4 regions of the Priestia sp. JSM ZJ58 genome follow, and region 3 is predicted to be linked to each of the others. Evidence: riboswitches for the same ligand, from Rfam matches in the RefSeq annotation. Region 3 holds a riboswitch; each other region holds the start of a gene.
What was found. Region 3 has a riboswitch for S-adenosylmethionine ahead of ACH6EI_RS13390 (Na+/H+ antiporter NhaC family protein). Riboswitches for the same ligand answer to the same signal wherever they lie in the genome.
Positions count from the first base shown of each region.

Region 1: another riboswitch for S-adenosylmethionine. It lies ahead of ACH6EI_RS05585 (BMP family lipoprotein); the one in region 3 lies ahead of ACH6EI_RS13390 (Na+/H+ antiporter NhaC family protein).
Region 2: another riboswitch for S-adenosylmethionine. It lies ahead of mtnK (S-methyl-5-thioribose kinase); the one in region 3 lies ahead of ACH6EI_RS13390 (Na+/H+ antiporter NhaC family protein).
Region 4: another riboswitch for S-adenosylmethionine. It lies ahead of ACH6EI_RS17460 (trans-sulfuration enzyme family protein); the one in region 3 lies ahead of ACH6EI_RS13390 (Na+/H+ antiporter NhaC family protein).

Region 1 covers NZ_JBISEM010000001.1:1,086,355-1,090,533, forward strand. The annotation lists gene ACH6EI_RS05570 (putative polysaccharide biosynthesis protein) at 1-1,466, shown strand, start outside; gene ACH6EI_RS05575 (hypothetical protein) at 1,486-1,854, shown strand; gene ACH6EI_RS05580 (hypothetical protein) at 1,945-2,106, opposite strand; SAM riboswitch class I at 2,440-2,546, shown strand; gene ACH6EI_RS05585 (BMP family lipoprotein) at 2,622-3,632, shown strand; gene ACH6EI_RS05590 (ABC transporter ATP-binding protein) at 3,714-4,179, shown strand, end outside.
Region 2 covers NZ_JBISEM010000001.1:3,503,942-3,508,120, reverse strand. The annotation lists gene mtnA (S-methyl-5-thioribose-1-phosphate isomerase) at 1-680, opposite strand, end outside; gene mtnK (S-methyl-5-thioribose kinase) at 716-1,888, opposite strand; SAM riboswitch class I at 2,024-2,175, opposite strand; gene ACH6EI_RS18300 (carbon-nitrogen family hydrolase) at 2,267-3,049, opposite strand; gene ACH6EI_RS18295 (pyridoxal phosphate-dependent aminotransferase) at 3,162-4,179, shown strand, end outside.
Region 3 covers NZ_JBISEM010000001.1:2,528,237-2,532,415, reverse strand. The annotation lists gene ACH6EI_RS13405 (YtoQ family protein) at 1-372, opposite strand, end outside; gene ACH6EI_RS13400 (ABC transporter ATP-binding protein) at 543-1,454, shown strand; gene ACH6EI_RS13395 (ABC transporter permease) at 1,447-2,214, shown strand; SAM riboswitch class I at 2,316-2,422, shown strand; gene ACH6EI_RS13390 (Na+/H+ antiporter NhaC family protein) at 2,508-3,818, shown strand; gene ACH6EI_RS13385 (hypothetical protein) at 3,858-3,986, opposite strand; gene ACH6EI_RS13380 (LacI family DNA-binding transcriptional regulator) at 4,111-4,179, shown strand, end outside.
Region 4 covers NZ_JBISEM010000001.1:3,343,051-3,347,229, reverse strand. The annotation lists gene ACH6EI_RS17475 (CotH kinase family protein) at 1-285, shown strand, start outside; gene ACH6EI_RS17470 (hypothetical protein) at 428-1,519, shown strand; gene ACH6EI_RS17465 (hypothetical protein) at 1,589-2,251, shown strand; SAM riboswitch class I at 2,418-2,535, shown strand; gene ACH6EI_RS17460 (trans-sulfuration enzyme family protein) at 2,607-3,752, shown strand; gene ACH6EI_RS17455 (trans-sulfuration enzyme family protein) at 3,736-4,179, shown strand, end outside.

The DNA of each region.
Region 1 (4,179 bases), 1.4 Mb from region 3:
ATACATTGATGCTAAGCTTTTCGACAATGGGTCTTCCGCTTGCTGTTTCTAAGTATGTATCGAAATATAACGGTCTTGGAAACTACCGTGCGGGACAAGATCTGTTAAAAGCAGGACTTCTATTAATGACGATAACGGGCATAATAGGTTTCTTAGTCCTCTATACGATGGCACCGTGGCTCGCTGAACTAGTTATTAACGGAAAAGATTCCTCAGGAAATAGTCAAAAAGACGTAGTGTACGTCATCCGAATGGTAAGCTTTGCTTTAATTATTATCCCGCCTATGAGTCTATTACGAGGCTACTTTCAAGGTAACCAGTCTATGGGACCGTCCGCGCTAAGTACAATTATTGAACAAATAGTGCGAGTGTTGTTCATTTTAGTAGGAGCATACGCTGTTATTCACCTTTTTCATAGCACAATGACAAAAGCTGTTGGAATCGGTACGTTTGGAGCGTTTATTGGAGGCGTAGGGGGAATTGGGATTCTTGGAGCGGTTTATTTGAAGCGCAAGCGGTTGATTATAAAAGAAGTGAACAGCGGAAAGAATAATAAATCCGTTCCGTTCTCTTTAATGTTCAAAGAGCTTGTGACGTACGCTGTTCCGTTTGTATTAGTTGGTTTAGCTATTCCTATCTATCAAAATATTGATACGTTTACGATTAACATGCTTTTTCAATCAATAGGATATGGACAAGCTAAGGCTGAAACGATTAACTCCGTCATTGGATTAGCGCAAATTTTGGTGATGGTGCCGGTATCGTTAGCGACTGCCTTCAGCATGTCGCTAATTCCGGGCATTACATCTTCTTTTGTGCAAAGAAATTTACGAGAAGTAAAAGGAAAGATTACAAAAACGCTGCAGCTGCTGTTGTTTTTTACTCTTCCTGCTGCGGTAGGGCTTTGTTTATTGGGTAAGCCGGTATATATGATGATTTTTGGAGCGAAAAACAGTCCTGAAATCGGTGGAGTTGTTTTACAATGGTATGCGCCTGCTGCGATTCTTTTTGCTCTTTTTACCGTAACAGCCGCAATTCTCCAAGGAATTAATCAACAAAAGAAGCTAATTTTAGGCTTGGGCTTAGGAATTGTTGTGAAGATAGTATTAAACGTACTGTTGGTTTCAAGCTTAAAAGAAATTGGACCGGTTGTCGCGACTTACGGAGGGTATGGTGTATCGGTTATATATAACTTCTATTTAATTGAAAAATCTATTTCTTACCGAGTTCAATCACTGGGACAAGCTGCGTTGACACCTGTTTTATTAGTAAGTGTGATGTCAGCCGCTGTGATTATCGGCAATTATACTTCTCACTATTTTTTAGAAAATAAGCTGTCTGCATCTTCACTTGCGATTAGCACATCTTGTATTTCAATTGCTTTAGGTGCTGCTGTGTATCTAGGGCTTGGCGTAAAAACAAGTTTAGGGCAATCTGTTGTATTAAATAGAAGAAAAAGAATGTAAATGTAAAGGAGAGAAAGGTGTGTCAAAACGATTTTTACTAACCGTAGCGGCTGGAGGATGTATCATAATTTTCGGCGCGCTGCTGCTATTAAATTGGGAAAGAGTGTTTGGAGACTACCGTCCCATTCAAACGGCAAAAGCTGTTTTCAAATTAGAAGTGGGAAGTCAAGGTGTAGCAGAGACTACGGATTCAGATGATGCTCTTTACTATATGGTGAAAAAAGGACATTTAGATGAATATATTCAACTGATGAATGAAAAAGGCTATGTGTTAAAAGAGAAAGATATTGATCATAACCGACTTGTTTTTAACGATGGGCAAGAGGATGAGCAAATTTACTACAAGCGCTTTGCAAGGAAGTATACGATGATTGATGGAGAAGGGTAAAGGCCTTCACTTAGAATTACTACATACTAAAATCATTAAAAGAAAACACCACCTTGCGAATAAAAGGTGGTGTTTTTTTGTTAGATTATCTCATCTTAGTTTTGCTCTTGCTACCCCTGTTACGACCATACTCGTAATAAAAATAACTACGATTCCAATGTTGGTCGGGGTATCAAAAAATATTTTTGAAACGGCTAAAGCGATAATAAGCCCAATGGCTATGCCAGATAATTCTTTCATTAATTTCAACATTAACACCTCTTAACAATATCGCTAAGGAAAAGTCTAACATTATTGGTAAAGTGGTTTCAATTAATAACACATTAACCGAAGAAGCATAATAGAATTTATTTGCTACCACTAAATCCTTTCGACAGTCAACAAATTCAGTATAAGCGCTTTGTGAAGAAGTATAGAATGATTCAAGAAATGAGGTAAAGGCTTTAACTTCTATTTTAGTAGACTAAAACCATATAATCCTATCTGTTTTTAAAGTTTTTTTGTATGAAAAAGAAAAATAATATTGACAATTATTAAAAAACTATTAATATTGACTATATTACATAAAACAAATAGCTATTGTTTTCCTTATCAAGAGAGGTGGAGGGACTGGCCCTGTGAAACCCGGCAACCGCTGTCTATGACAGAATGGTGCCAAATCCTTAAGAACAGTATGTTCTTGAAGATGAGGAAGAGACGTTTGGTTAACGAGCTCTTCCTTTATATAAAGGAAGAGCTTTTTTTATATTATAGGGGGAGTAAGTTAAATGAAGAGATTTCTTATTTTAGCAGTTGCGCTTGTACTACTCGTAACTGGCTGTCAGTCAAAAAGCACAAAAAGCAGTGGAAGTGAAGAGAAAGGAAAGAAGCGAATTGCTCTTGTTTTGCCTGAAAAGATTGGAGTTAACCCGTTTTTTCAGCAAATGGATGAGGGAGCAAAACGCGCTGGGAAGAAGTATAACATTGATGTAAAGACAATTGAATCTACAGATCAAGCAGCCATTGAAAGTAATTTGCGTGCTGCCGTAGCAGAAAATTATGACTTGATTATTACATCTTCTTTTGAATCCGAAGATGCGTTGAAAAAAGTAGCTCAAGAAAATCCGCAGCGTCAATTTGCGATTATTGATACAGTGGTTGATTTACCAAATGTAAGAAGCGTTGTATTCCGTGAACAAGAAGCTTCATATTTATTAGGAGCAGCCGCAGGATTGATTACGAAAACGAATAAAGTAGGAATGGTTGCAGCTGATGATATTCCATTATTAAAAAAATGGACGGTAAGCTTTAAAGAAGGATTACAATCAACAAATCCCAAAGCAGAGTTTCTAGTAAATTATGTGGGAAGTTTCTCTGATCCAGCTAAAGCAAAAGAACTTGCTATTTTACAAGCTTCAAAAGGTGCTGATTTTATCGCTGGAGCATCAGCTGTAGGCGACTTGGGTGTATTTGAAGCAGCAAAAGAAAAAGGTTTTTATACGGCAGGACAAGATATTGACCGTACGGAAGTAGATCCTGAGCATATCATTTTATCGCAGTTAAAAGGATCTGATGCGGCTGCTTATGAAACGGTAGAAGCACTCGCAAATGACAAATTTAAATCGGGCGTAGTGACATACGGCTTAAAAGAAAAAGGTGTTGGGTTAACGTATGTGACTCAAGACAGCAAGACACCTCTTAATGACTTTGTAGGACAAGATGTAATTGATCAATTAAAAGAAATTAAAGATTCGATTATTGATGGAAAAACAGTGGTAAAAGATCCGTTAGCAAAGTGAGTTGAGAAGAGAAGTCGAGTAAGGCTGGCTTCTCTTTCTTATTTTTGAAAAAAACCTAAAGGGAAAGGAGCAATGAATGGAATGAGTGAGCTGTTGCAGTTAACGAATTTGACGAAGAAATACGGTTCATTTTTAGCAAACGATAACGTGTCTTTTACGCTGAAAAAAGGGGAGGTTCACGCGCTGGTCGGAGAAAACGGTGCTGGTAAAACAACGTTGATGAGGATGCTTTACGGAATGGAAAAGCCGAGTTCAGGAAGTGTTCAGCTGCACGGGAAACCTGTTTCGTTTTCATCTCCTGCGGATGCGATTAAAAACGGAATAGGCATGGTGCATCAGCATTTTATGGTTTTTCCTCATTTTTCAGTGGCTGAAAATATTGTCTTGGGGCATGAGCCAAAGAAAGGTCTCTTTTTCAACAGAAAGCAGGCGAAAGCAGATGTACAGCAATTAACCCAAACTTATCAAATTTCAGTGGATGTTCATAAAAAAGTAAAGCATTGCTCAATTGGGGAACAGCAAAAGATTGAAATTTTAAAAGTGCTGT
Region 2 (4,179 bases), 980 kb from region 3:
ATGGTATGAGCGGCCATATTATCCGTAATCAGCGTAACGTCTACTCCCGACTGCTGAAGTTCCCATGCGGTTAAGCGGGAACCTTGAAGTACGGGTCTTGTTTCACAGGCAAACACTTCAAGCGGAATATCCCGCTGTTTAGACAAGTGAAAAGGTGCTAATGCTGTTCCGTAATAAGCGGTAGCAATTGAACCAGCATTACATATGGTCATGATTTTATCTTTCTTTTTGAATAAAGATAGAGCATGATCGCCAATTCGGTAGCACGTTTCTTCATCTTCTACTTGAATTTGAATCGCTTCATGAACAACTTTTGTTTTAGCTTCATTAACGGACGAAGCGGATTCAGCGCTTTTCGCTACGCGGTCCAGTGCCCAAAATAAATTGACGGCAGTCGGGCGTGAACTAGCTAAATACTGTTGATCAAGAGCTAGCTTTTTGTTAAATTCCTTGACTGAATCCGTGTCATAGCTAAGCGCAGAAAGAGCAAGACCAAAAGCCGCCGTAATGCCAATTGCAGGGGCTCCGCGTACTTTCAAGGTAGTGATAGCATCCCATACGTCTTTAATGGTTTGCAGCTTAATATATTCAACTTTGCCAGGAAGCTGCTGCTGATCTAATAAAGTAATATATGATTCATTCCATTCCACTGAGCGCGGAAGTGATAGTGTATTTGTCATGCTGATACCGATCCTTTCATTGTGTACATTATTCGTTATCGAAGTAAATGTTCAAATTCATTTGGTGAAACGTCTTGTTGATGCAGAAGCAAATAGCGTCCAATTTTTAACGCAGTACGTTTAGCGTTAATTTTTCTTTCTTCTAAAGAAATTTCGTCTAAGTCCGCCACGTGAGCTAAGCCAATCGTACGTCGAATGATTTCACACCCTGCATACCCAACAGCATCTTGCCACGTTTGCGTTAAAATTTCATGTAACAAGCGCTCATCTTTAGCGAAAGGTTCAGTGTTTTCAGAATGCCAAAGCGCAGTAAAGGTATCTTTAAATACGTTCCATGTGTTCGTAATGTGTGCAAATAATGGTTCGCGATCTGTTTCTCGAGAAAGAGCATTTAAAAATAAATTCGCAACAAATTGGCCTAAATCGAATCCAAACGGACCGTAAAAAGCAAATTCTGGATCAATCACTTTCGTTTCTTGACTGCTAGCAAATATGCTTCCTGTATGTAAATCACCGTGAATTAGCGTTTGGGCATTTGTTAAAAATTTATATTTTAATTTTGCTGCTTGTAGCTTTACATCTCCATCGTTCCACAATTCTTCTACATCAGGACGCAGCGCTTCTTCAAATTCATTTGTATCGATATCAAAAAAAGGATCTGTAAAAACTAAATCTTCCGTAATATTGCATAAGTCCGGATTGCTGTACTTGACGACTTCTTCTTTTTTATCCTGAGGCTTTAAGGCAAAATCCGACGTTTTGAACGCAATATGTCCTAGAAAAGAACCGATATGCTGTGAAAGCAGGGGATAACTTTCTCCTTGAATAAGTCCGGCGCGGGAAATCGTTAAATGAGACAGATCTTCCATGACCGTAACAGCAAGCGTTTCATCGTGGTAATACACAGCTGGTACGAGTTCAGGGGTAAATGCACCGAATTGCCTGAGCGCATTGCTTTCAATCGTGGCACGGTTCAAGGATAGAGGCCAGCTTTCGCCTACAACTTTTGCATAGGGAAGTGCTTGTTTGACGATAATGGATTTATTCGTTTGATCATTTATGATGTGAAAGACGAGATTTAAGTTGCCATCACCGATTTCACGGGCAGTCAGTGCTTCTGTGGCATCAAAGAGACCTAGCTTTTTCACAAGTTTGATTGCTGAAATTTCTGTTAAAGGCTGATACTTCTCTGTTTTTGTTGTTGACATTAGAATCCCTCCATAGTTTATTAAACTGATTTGTTTACTAAGTTAATAGGTTTAAGAATGTATGGAGGCTTTTATAATTTTAGAAAATATAAAAGCCTCTTTCGTTGGAAAGAGGCTTGATTGTAGTGTTCAAACCTCTTATCTGCCAGAAAGAATTACTTTCTGTTGGAATTAGCACCGTGCCTTTGTAAAAACATGTTTTACGGGTGTGATCCATCTTAGGATGGAATGACGGTCGGTTGCTGGGCTTCACAGGGCCAAATCCCTCAGCCAACTCTTGATAAGAGTACGATTACTTATTCAATTTTGATTTGTTTGAAAATTTTATGTTATCTGGTGAAAATCGTATCATGCAAAAAAACGGCTGTCAATACATAATTAATAAAATTCTGTGCGGCGATCTGTAAAGACAGGAATTTGTTTACGAATTTCTTTTACAAGTTCCAGGTTAACGTCGGCACTTAAAAGTTCTTCGCTATCGCCAGCTTCAGCGATTATTTCTCCCCACGGATCGATGACTAAGGAATGTCCGGCAAATGTATTATTAGGATCTTGGCCTACACGATTACACGCGATTACATAGCATTGATTTTCGATTGCGCGGCTAATGAGCAGTGCTTTCCAATGGGCAAGTCTTGGAGCCGGCCACTGAGCAACAACAAATAAGACTTCTGCTCCGCTGCTAGTATGCACGCGAATCCATTCTGGAAAACGAATATCGTAACAAATAACTCCTGCGCATAAAGACTGTTCAAGTGTAAAAAGATTTTTTGCTGTTCCTGCTTCTAGATAGAGGTGCTCATCCATTAATTTAAATAAGTGCAGCTTACTGTATTGTGACACTTCACGACCTTTTCGGTCAAAAATATACATCGTATTTGTGACGCCTTGCTCTGTTTTTTTCGCGATCGAACCTGCTACAATATTTACTTCGTTCGTTTTAGCAAATTGAGAGATTAATTGCTTGGCCTGCTGTCCTTCATCATCGGCAATTTCGTCTAGCCGCGTCAAATCATAAGCTGTATCCCATAGCTCAGGAAGCACAAGGATGTCAGGGTTTTCTTTCAGAGCTTCCGTCATTTTTTGTTGAATATATTTTCGGTTTTTAGTTGGGTTTCCAAACGCAATATCAAGCTGCAAACACGTGATTTTTACACTCACTTTATCATCCGTCCTTTTTGTAGTAGTTGAAAAAAATGACTTTACAAGTTGAGTATTACAATATATTATTTGTGACTAGAATTTCAAGAATTTTTTGAGAAGGTGTGCGATGATGAAACAATTTGAGCAATCGGAACTATTAAAAAGTTTACCAAAACAATTTTTTGCATCACTTGTAGGCAAGGTAGGAAAAGTAATGGCCCAAGGGCACGACGTTATTAACTTAGGGCAGGGCAATCCTGATCAGCCTACTCCTTCACATATTGTAGAAACACTGCAAAAAGCAAGTGCTAATCCTATGCATCATAAATATTCTCCATTTCGGGGGCACCAGTTTTTGAAAGAGGCCGTTGCGACTTTTTATAAACGAGAATATGGCGTTGATGTGGATCCTGAAAAAGAAGTAGCTATTTTGTTTGGCGGGAAGGGTGGACTTGTTGAAATCCCGCAGTGCTTATTAAACCCTGGAGATACGGTGCTGGTTCCGGATCCTGGATATCCTGATTACTGGTCTGGAGTAGAGCTTGCAAAAGCAAAGATGGAAGTGATGCCGCTCACGGCTGAAAATCATTTTCTGCCCGTATACGAAGAGATAGGTGAACGTGCTAAAGAACAGGCAAAGCTCATGTTTTTAAACTATCCGAATAATCCTACCGGTGCAGTGGCAACGGCAGAATTTTTTGAAGACACCGTGGCGTTTGCTGCCAAGCACGATATTTGTGTGGTACACGACTTTGCCTACGGAGCCATTGGATTTGATGGTAAAAAGCCAATCAGCTTTTTACAGACTCCTGGTGCAAAAGAGACGGGAATTGAAATTTATACTCTTTCTAAAACGTATAACATGGCGGGATGGCGAGTTGGATTTGCTGTAGGAAATGAAAGTGTAGTAGAAGCTATTAATCTTCTTCAAGATCATATGTATGTCAGCCTCTTTGGGGCGGTTCAAGAGGCAGCAGCGGCAGCTCTGTTAGAATCTCAACAATGTGTGAATGATTTAGTTAAGCGCTATGAATCTAGACGCAATACCTTTATTCAAGGGCTTCAAGAAATTGGTTGGGACGTTACATCTCCAGCGGGTTCCTTTTTTGCATGGCTAAAAGTTCCTAAAGGATATACTTCTGAACAAT
Region 3 (4,179 bases):
TGACAGTTCTTTAAGCGGGTGGTGCAGTTTTTCAGGGCGAACCAAAATTAGCGGTTTATCTAATGCGATGGCTGTCGCTGCATCCATTGAGCTGTTCCACTGCTTGTATTTTTCACCAAATAAAGCAATGACCACATCAGATTTTTTAAGGAGCACCTGCGTGCGTAAATTATTAATTTGAGAAGCAGCTTCATCTTTTAAGACAGCGTTAGGCTGTTTTCCTAAAATTTCTTCTCCAATGTTGTCGGAGCGGTCATGGTCTGTCATGGGACCGACAAAGGTAAGGGGAAGGTTTAATTGTTCCGCTTGGTTTTTAATTTCGTCTCGCCAGTTATCGTGAATTTGCCCGGCAAGGTATACGGTTAAGTTCATTATGTAGAAGTCCTCCTCTAACTAAAGTTTGTTTTATTTTATCAAATGTAAGCGGATAATACGAATGATTTGAATGAGCTACTTTTCCAAAAATAAGGTTATAGTAGACAAATAGTTAAAAAAGAGAAACAATAGAAGGCGTATTGCTAATTAAAGAAAGGATGTACATGATGACAGAAACAGTGCTACAAGTAGATCATGTCAGTAAAGTAATTGGGAAGAAAACCATTTTGCATGATGTATCCTTATCGGTTGAGCGCGGTGAGATTTTCGGGTTGCTTGGTCCGAATGGCTCTGGAAAGACAACGCTAATTCGTACCGTCGTAGGACTCATTAAAGAAACAGAGGGAACGATTACCGTTAACGGCTTTCCTTTAAAGGAACAGTTTACATCAGCTATGAAATCAATTGGAGCGATTATTGAAAACCCTGAGTTCTATGATTATCTGACGGGCTATCAAAATTTAAAACACTTTGCTAATATGCATGAAGGCATCACATTAGAACGCTTGGATGAAGTCATTGCGCTAGTAAAACTTGAAAACAGCATTCATGCAAAAGTGAAGACGTATTCTCTTGGGATGAGACAGCGTTTAGGAGTAGCTCAAGCTATTTTACATAAACCTGCATTGCTTTTACTAGACGAGCCAACAAACGGTCTAGACCCAGCGGGAATGAGAGAATTTCGTACATATTTACAAACGCTTTGCAGGGAAGAAGGAATTTCAATTTTAATCGCGAGCCACTTATTAAAAGAGGTAGAAGCACTATGTGACCGCGTTGGTATTATTCAAAACGGCGAGTTAAAAGCTATTCAAGATCTATCTCCAAATCGTCAAGATCAAGGGATGTATGTAGAATTTGAAGTATCTGACGCGCAAAAAGCAGCGGATCTTTTATCTCAAGAATTCCAAGTAACAATAAAATCCGATAGTATTGACGTAGTGATTATGAAAGAACAAATTCCAGCTGTGAATAGAAAATTAGTGGACAGCGATATTTTAGTCTACCGAATCACTCCTGTTCATGAGACGCTTGAAGATTCCTTTATGTCCGTTACGGAAGGAGAGCATCATGCTTAAGTTAATTCAAAATGAACACATGAAATGGTTTCACAAAAGAAGTACAAAAATCACGTTTATTACAATCGGCATTTTAACTCTTTGTATGGCTCTTTTAGTGAAGAAAGTGTCAAACAGTGCAGGAACAGAAGACAACCTCTTACACTTCTTGTCATTTAGTTCGGGTATGCTGATTCTCGTTCAATTTTTCGCGCTTGCTGTTGGAGGGTCAATGGTTGCAAAAGAGTTTGAAGCAGGTACCATTAAGCTTCTTTTAATTCGCCCGGCTAGACGCTCAACGATTTTAGCATCCAAGTATCTAACCCTCATTTTAATTAGCTTATATTATTTACTAAGCTATTTGCTTTTTTCGTTTGTATGGGGAGCATTGTTCTTTGGCTTTACCAGTCTAGAAGGAGATGCGCAGCTGCTTAAAAACATTACGCTTACGTATGACAGTGCGTATATGGAAACGTTTATGATGATGACGTTTGCTTTTATGCTGTCGTCTTTATTTAGAAACAGCGCGCTTGCTTCTAGTCTAGCTATTGTCGTAAGTATCGGGGCGAAAGCAGTAACTGGAATAGTATCACAGTTTGGTTTATGGTGGGGGAAATTTTTACTGTTCGCCAACACAAACTTTGTGCAGTATATGGACGGAATGAAGACGATGTTTGACGGCATGACGATTCCATTTTCAATCTTCATTTTAGTTGCACACTTTGCCTTCTTTATGGGCGTAGCTTGGGCAGCGTTTTTAAAACGTGACGTAGCTAATTGATGTGAGAATTTTCACACTATATATTTTTCTAAAATAGCATTTGACAATTAAATAAAAAGAGATTACAGTAGTGAAAGACTATTTTTAAAACAACTATAAACTTCTTATCAAGAGAGACGGAGGGACTGGCCCTATGATGTCTCGGCAACTGGCTGTACGCAGTGCGGTGCCAAATCCAGCAGACGATGTTTCGTTTGGAAGATGAGAAGGGTAATCTTATGATACAAATAAGAGACCTCTTCTTATCAATAAGAAGAGGTCTTTTTTTATTACGTAAACAAGAGGTGTTAAGAATGGAACAACAAAAAGGAAACGGCTGGGCGCTGTTACCGCTGGGTGTCTTTTTAGTCCTGTTTGTCGGATCAGGAATTATAACGGGAGATTTTTATAAACTGCCTGTATTAGTAGCCATTATCATTGCAGCCATTGTGGCGCTGGCTATGAACCGCAAAGATTCATTTAATGTAAAAGTGGAGCGTTTTGCTAAAGGAGCAGGGCATCCTGATATCATTATTATGGTGCTTATTTTTATTTTAGCAGGTGCTTTTTCTCAAGTTGCTAAAGGCATGGGAGCTGTTGATTCAACGGTAAACTTAGCTCTGTCTGTGCTTCCGCAAAGCTTAGTGGTAGTTGGAATCTTTGTTATTGGCGCATTCATTTCAATTTCGATGGGAACGTCAATGGGAACAATCGCTGCGTTAGGGCCTATCGCTGTAGGGATCAGTGAGCAAGCGCATGTATCCATTACATTGGCAATTGCCGCTGTTATTGGTGGTGCAATGTTTGGAGATAATTTATCTATAATCTCTGATACAACCATTGCGGCAGTTCGTACGCAAAAAACAAATATGTCAGATAAATTAAAAGTAAACTTTTTTATCGTACTTCCTGCAGCGATTGTTACGGTAGTTTTATTACTTGTAATGACGCTAGGCAATACATCATCAGTAGAAATTAAAGGTTTTAGCTGGTTTAAAATCTTGCCTTATGTCGGCGTACTAGTTGCTGCCATATTTGGTGCAAACGTATTAAGCATTTTAACCGGAGGAATTGTATTAGCCGGCGTGATTGGATTAGCTGACGGAAGCTACACGCTTTCTTCTCTTGCTAAAACTGTGACAGAAGGTATTGGCGGAATGTCGGAATTAATTATTTTATCTCTTTTAATTGGCGGAATGGTTGAACTCATTCGCTATAACGGCGGTATTCAGTTCTTATTGAACTTATTAACACGACGCATTCAAACAAAAAAAGGCGGAGAATTCAGTATCGCTGGATTAGTAAGTTTAACCAATTTAGCCACGGCTAATAACACGATTTCAATTATTACAGCAGGTCCGTTAGCGAAAGAAATCGCTGATAAGTATTCAATTGATAATCGTAAATCAGCCAGTCTGCTCGACTTGTTTTCATGCAGCGTTCAAGGGCTTATCCCTTACGGTGCACAAATGCTTCTAGCAGCAGGATTTGCTAAAGTTTCACCGATTGAGATTATTCCATTTACATTCTATCCAATGTTAACAGCGGTTTGCGGTATCATTGCGATTGTAATTGGCTTTCCTCGTTTAAATAAAAAATCAAAATCATCTAAAGAAGTTGCGTAATATCAAACCCTTAAAAAGAACATTCTTTTTAAGGGTTTTTTACTGTTTGAAAAAATCAGTCGGCTTTTCTTCATCTAGCTCCTTCCAAAGTGTCTCATTTTGTTTAAGTGCATAAGCCGCTCCTCCGATTTCAATTCCGCATAATAAAATGAATAATAAAATACCCATGATATGACCTCCTTATATAAGTGAATAAAAACATGATTGTAACGGGTTTAGCTTATTGCTGTTTCACTTTATAATGAGAATAAAGTATGAAACGCGTTTCAGCGCAAGAGAAAAAGGTGAAAACATGACAAATATCCGAGATATCGCAAAAAAAGCTGGTGTATCTGTTTCGACCGTGTCACGGGTTTTAAAT
Region 4 (4,179 bases), 810 kb from region 3:
TATGTCCGCGCACAAGGATTTAATACGCTTACAGCTCGCTTACTGGCGGTGAACAGCATTAAAAAACGATATATTCAAAAAATGAACAATGTTCTAAATAATCAATTTACGATAGAATACATGAAACCAATCATTTATCAACTGCATGAGTATATTGCTCCTTATGTATTAAAAGATCCTTACGTAAAAGATAACTTGGAGCAATTTTATAAAGAACCCGAATTTATGCTGTCTTTTATAAAAGAACGAACAGCGTATATTAAAAATAACATTTTGACTTTTTAAAAAGAGATAGATTTATAGGCAATTTATAGGCAACAGTGGATTTTGTTAATAATAGGCAAATGCAGGAAATCAATAGCTGTACATGATACGTATATATACAGTATGAATGACCAATAAGGATAATCAATAAGGAGGAAAAACAATGAGTAACTATTACTACGACCAAAATCAAGATCAAACTCAAAATGCAAATCGTAGTCGCGCTCGCAAAGTTCAACAAGCTGAAAGCACGGGCTACTCTGCCCATTTTAAACCACTAAAAGGGAGAGTAGTGACTGTATATCGCGGGGGGCCTGAATCTAAAACGGGATATTTAATTGACGTTCAATCAGATTATTTAACACTTGCTCTTGAAACAAATCAAAATAACAACCAGCAAAATAATCAGCCGGCTCAGCTTATTCCACAGCAGCAGTATACATTTATTTATTATCAGCTTGCCCATGTTAAAAGCATTACAGAGGATACGAAGTCTAATTCGGCACAAACATTTTCTGGATTTAATAGTGAAGTAGAACTTCACAGAGCTAACACATTTGCAGGTACTCTATTATTAATGAAAGATAAGCAGGTGCAAATAAATCAAGGTGGTCCAGAGAAGAAAGTGGGTAAAATCCTTGACGTATTAGGCTCATTTGAATCTGCGTATGTCGTATTATTAACAGAAGATGACGGCGTCGTTTATATCAATGTAGAGCATATAAAGAGTGTAAGTGAAGTTGTAAGCAAAAATACACCTGTTGTTCCGCAAAATCCATTATTAGTTGAAGAAACACCTGATTATATCAAAGCGAAAAGTTTTAATGAACTGTTTGAAGAGTTTTCACATAGATGGGTAGCTATTAACGGTGGAGGCCCAGAGGCTGTGGAAGGTGTATTAGTTCAAAGCCGCAGTGGAAACTTTACTCTTGTACAAAATAATCAAGTTTTACGTTTACAACCAAGACACGTAAAAACCATTGCCTTAGGATCAAAAGGATCTTTCAAGCAAAATGAAGAAAATTCTGAGCAAAATGGAGATACAAATGAAGAAGATTCTATGCAAGAGTCAACTACAGTAGATAGAACCGGAGGTCGCACGGATGGCCGTACTGGAGACCGTACCGGAAGACGTACCGGAAGACGTACAGGAGGTCGCACAGACGATCGCTCGGGAGGACGCCGTACGGGTTCACGCTCTTCAACACCAGGTGAAAAAGTTATTAAAACGAAAAATTATCGTTGGAAAGCATGACGAACTGGAACGTAAAAGGTGCTTATAAAGCACCTTTTCTATCATATAGGAAAAAGGAGGAGAATGAGAATGAGTATGAATCATTATATTGATAAAATTGTTGAAGTCGATATATCAGGGAAAACAACGTTTATAGGAAAACTTGTTGATCTCGGGTTAGATGTAATGGTTTTATATAATGGACATGATTATTTGTATATTCCTCTTTTACACATACATCGCTTGCGAGAGGTTTCAGAAGAAGATTATACACCTTTACGAACCATAGAAGAGAACTTAATAGAAGAAAGTCAGCGGATTTCTTATCGTAATATTTTACAGCAGGCAAAAGGAAAATTTATTGAAATTTATGTAACAGGAGGAAAATCATTGCATGGCTATATTACAAGCGTGCTGAATGATTATCTTGTGTTTTATTCTCCAGTATATAAAAATGTCTTTGTTTCTTTACATCATTTGAAATGGCTTACCCCTTATAGTAATGAGTTAACCCCTTATTCTTTAAGTGACAAAGAGCTCCCAGTAAGGCCTGCCTCTGCACCTTTTGTCAGAAACTTTGAAGAGCAGCTTAAAAAATATGAAAATCAACTGGTCGTATTAGATTTAGGGGATCAATCAGAAAAAATTGGCGTACTTAAAGAAGTTTCTAATAATATTGTTGAACTAATTACGGCAAATGGAGAAAGTATGTACTGGAAGTTAGCTCACGTAAAATCTGTGCACTTGCCTTAGAAAAAGAGACCTTGGTGTCGTCTCTTTTTTTATGTGCTTATCAGGACAAGTATATTGAATAAACAAATGAGATGATTTAAATTTTTTAGAAAATTATGTTGACAATAAAGAAAATCTTTATTAAAGTTAGTAACAACAAACGTTAACCACCAACAATTATATAGAACTCTTATCAAGAGTGGCGGAGGGACTGGCCCTGCGATGCCCGGCAACCATCAAATGAAACATTCATTTGAACGGTGCTAATTCCTGTGGAACATCAGTATTGTTCTAACAGATGAGAGAAATCGTGTATAAACGAACACTCTTCCATCTGTGAAGAGTGTTTTTTATTTTGAGTTAAGGAGAGAAATAGATGAAAATTGAAACTTTATTAGTTCGTTCAGGAGTAGGTCGTGACCCTTCAACAGGTTCTATTACAACACCCATTTACCAAGCATCAACATTTGCTCATCCTGCTTTAGGGCAAAGTACGGGATTTGACTATGCACGTACGGCAAACCCTACTCGTACAGCATTGGAAGAAGCAATTGCTGCTTTAGAAAAAGGCGAAGTAGGAGTAGCATTCGCTTCAGGAATGGCGGGTGTAATGGCAGTTTTAGCACTATTTAAAAACGGAGATCATTTAATTGTATCAGAGGATTTATACGGAGGAACGTACCGAGTACTAAATGAAATCTTTTCAGAGCAAGGAATTACTGTTTCGTACGTCAACACAGCCCATCTCGAGCAAGTAAAAGATGCGCTTCGTCCCAACACGAAAGCTCTATTTATTGAAACACCTACAAATCCAATGATGCACGTGACTGATTTGCCAGAAGCAATTGCGTTAGCTAAACAGCATGATTTGCTTACTATCGTTGACAATACATTCATGTCCCCTTACTATCAGCGTCCTTTAGAGCTCGGAGCAGATATTGTGATACATAGTGCAAGCAAATACATTGGGGGTCATAATGATGTAGTTGCTGGTCTTGTAGTCGCTCGATGTAGTAGCTTAGGAGAGAAAATTCGTTTTTATCAAAATGCAGCTGGGGCAATCTTAGGTCCACAGGATAGCTGGCTGTTATTGCGCGGTATTAAGACGCTAGCGCTTCGTATGGAAAAACATAACGAAAACGCACTGAAAATTGCAAATTGGCTTACTGCTCATGATCTCGTGGAAAAAGTGTATTACCCTGGTCTTGAAACACATCCGGGCTATGAAATCATGAAGAAACAAGCAACTGGATTTGGAGGCATGATTTCTTTTGCTGTCTCACACCCTAACATCGTGTCAGTACTTTTAGAAAATGTTAAAGTTATTACATTTGCAGAAAGCTTAGGAGGCGTGGAAAGTTTAATGACATTCCCAGCTCGTCAAACACACGCTGATATTCCGGAGGAAATTCGAAATCGTGTCGGAGTAACAAACTGTTTACTTCGATTATCAGTTGGAATTGAGCACGCAGATGATTTAATTAAAGATTTGAAGGAGGCATTTGATGCATACCAACAATAATAAACATAGATTTGGTACGAACTTAATTCATGCAAATACAGGAATTGACGGTCATTTTGGAGCGGTTAACGTACCTATTTATCAGGTATCTACATTTAATCAAGAAGATGAGACGAACAACGGCCGCTATGACTATTCTCGTTCAGGAAACCCAACGCGTGAGGCTTTAGAAAACACTATTGCTCAGCTAGAAAATGGATACGCTGGTTTTGCTTTTTCATCAGGTATGGCTGCTATTTCATCGGTGTTATCTATTTTTGAATCAGGAGATGAAATTTTAGTTTCACACGATACGTACGGCGGGACATATCGTGTATTAACACGACTATTTTCAAAGTTTGGTATCAAAACAACTTTTGTTGATACAACGAAGGTTGAGAAAGTAGAAGAAGCTATCACAAAAGATACGAAGGCTATTTATATCGAA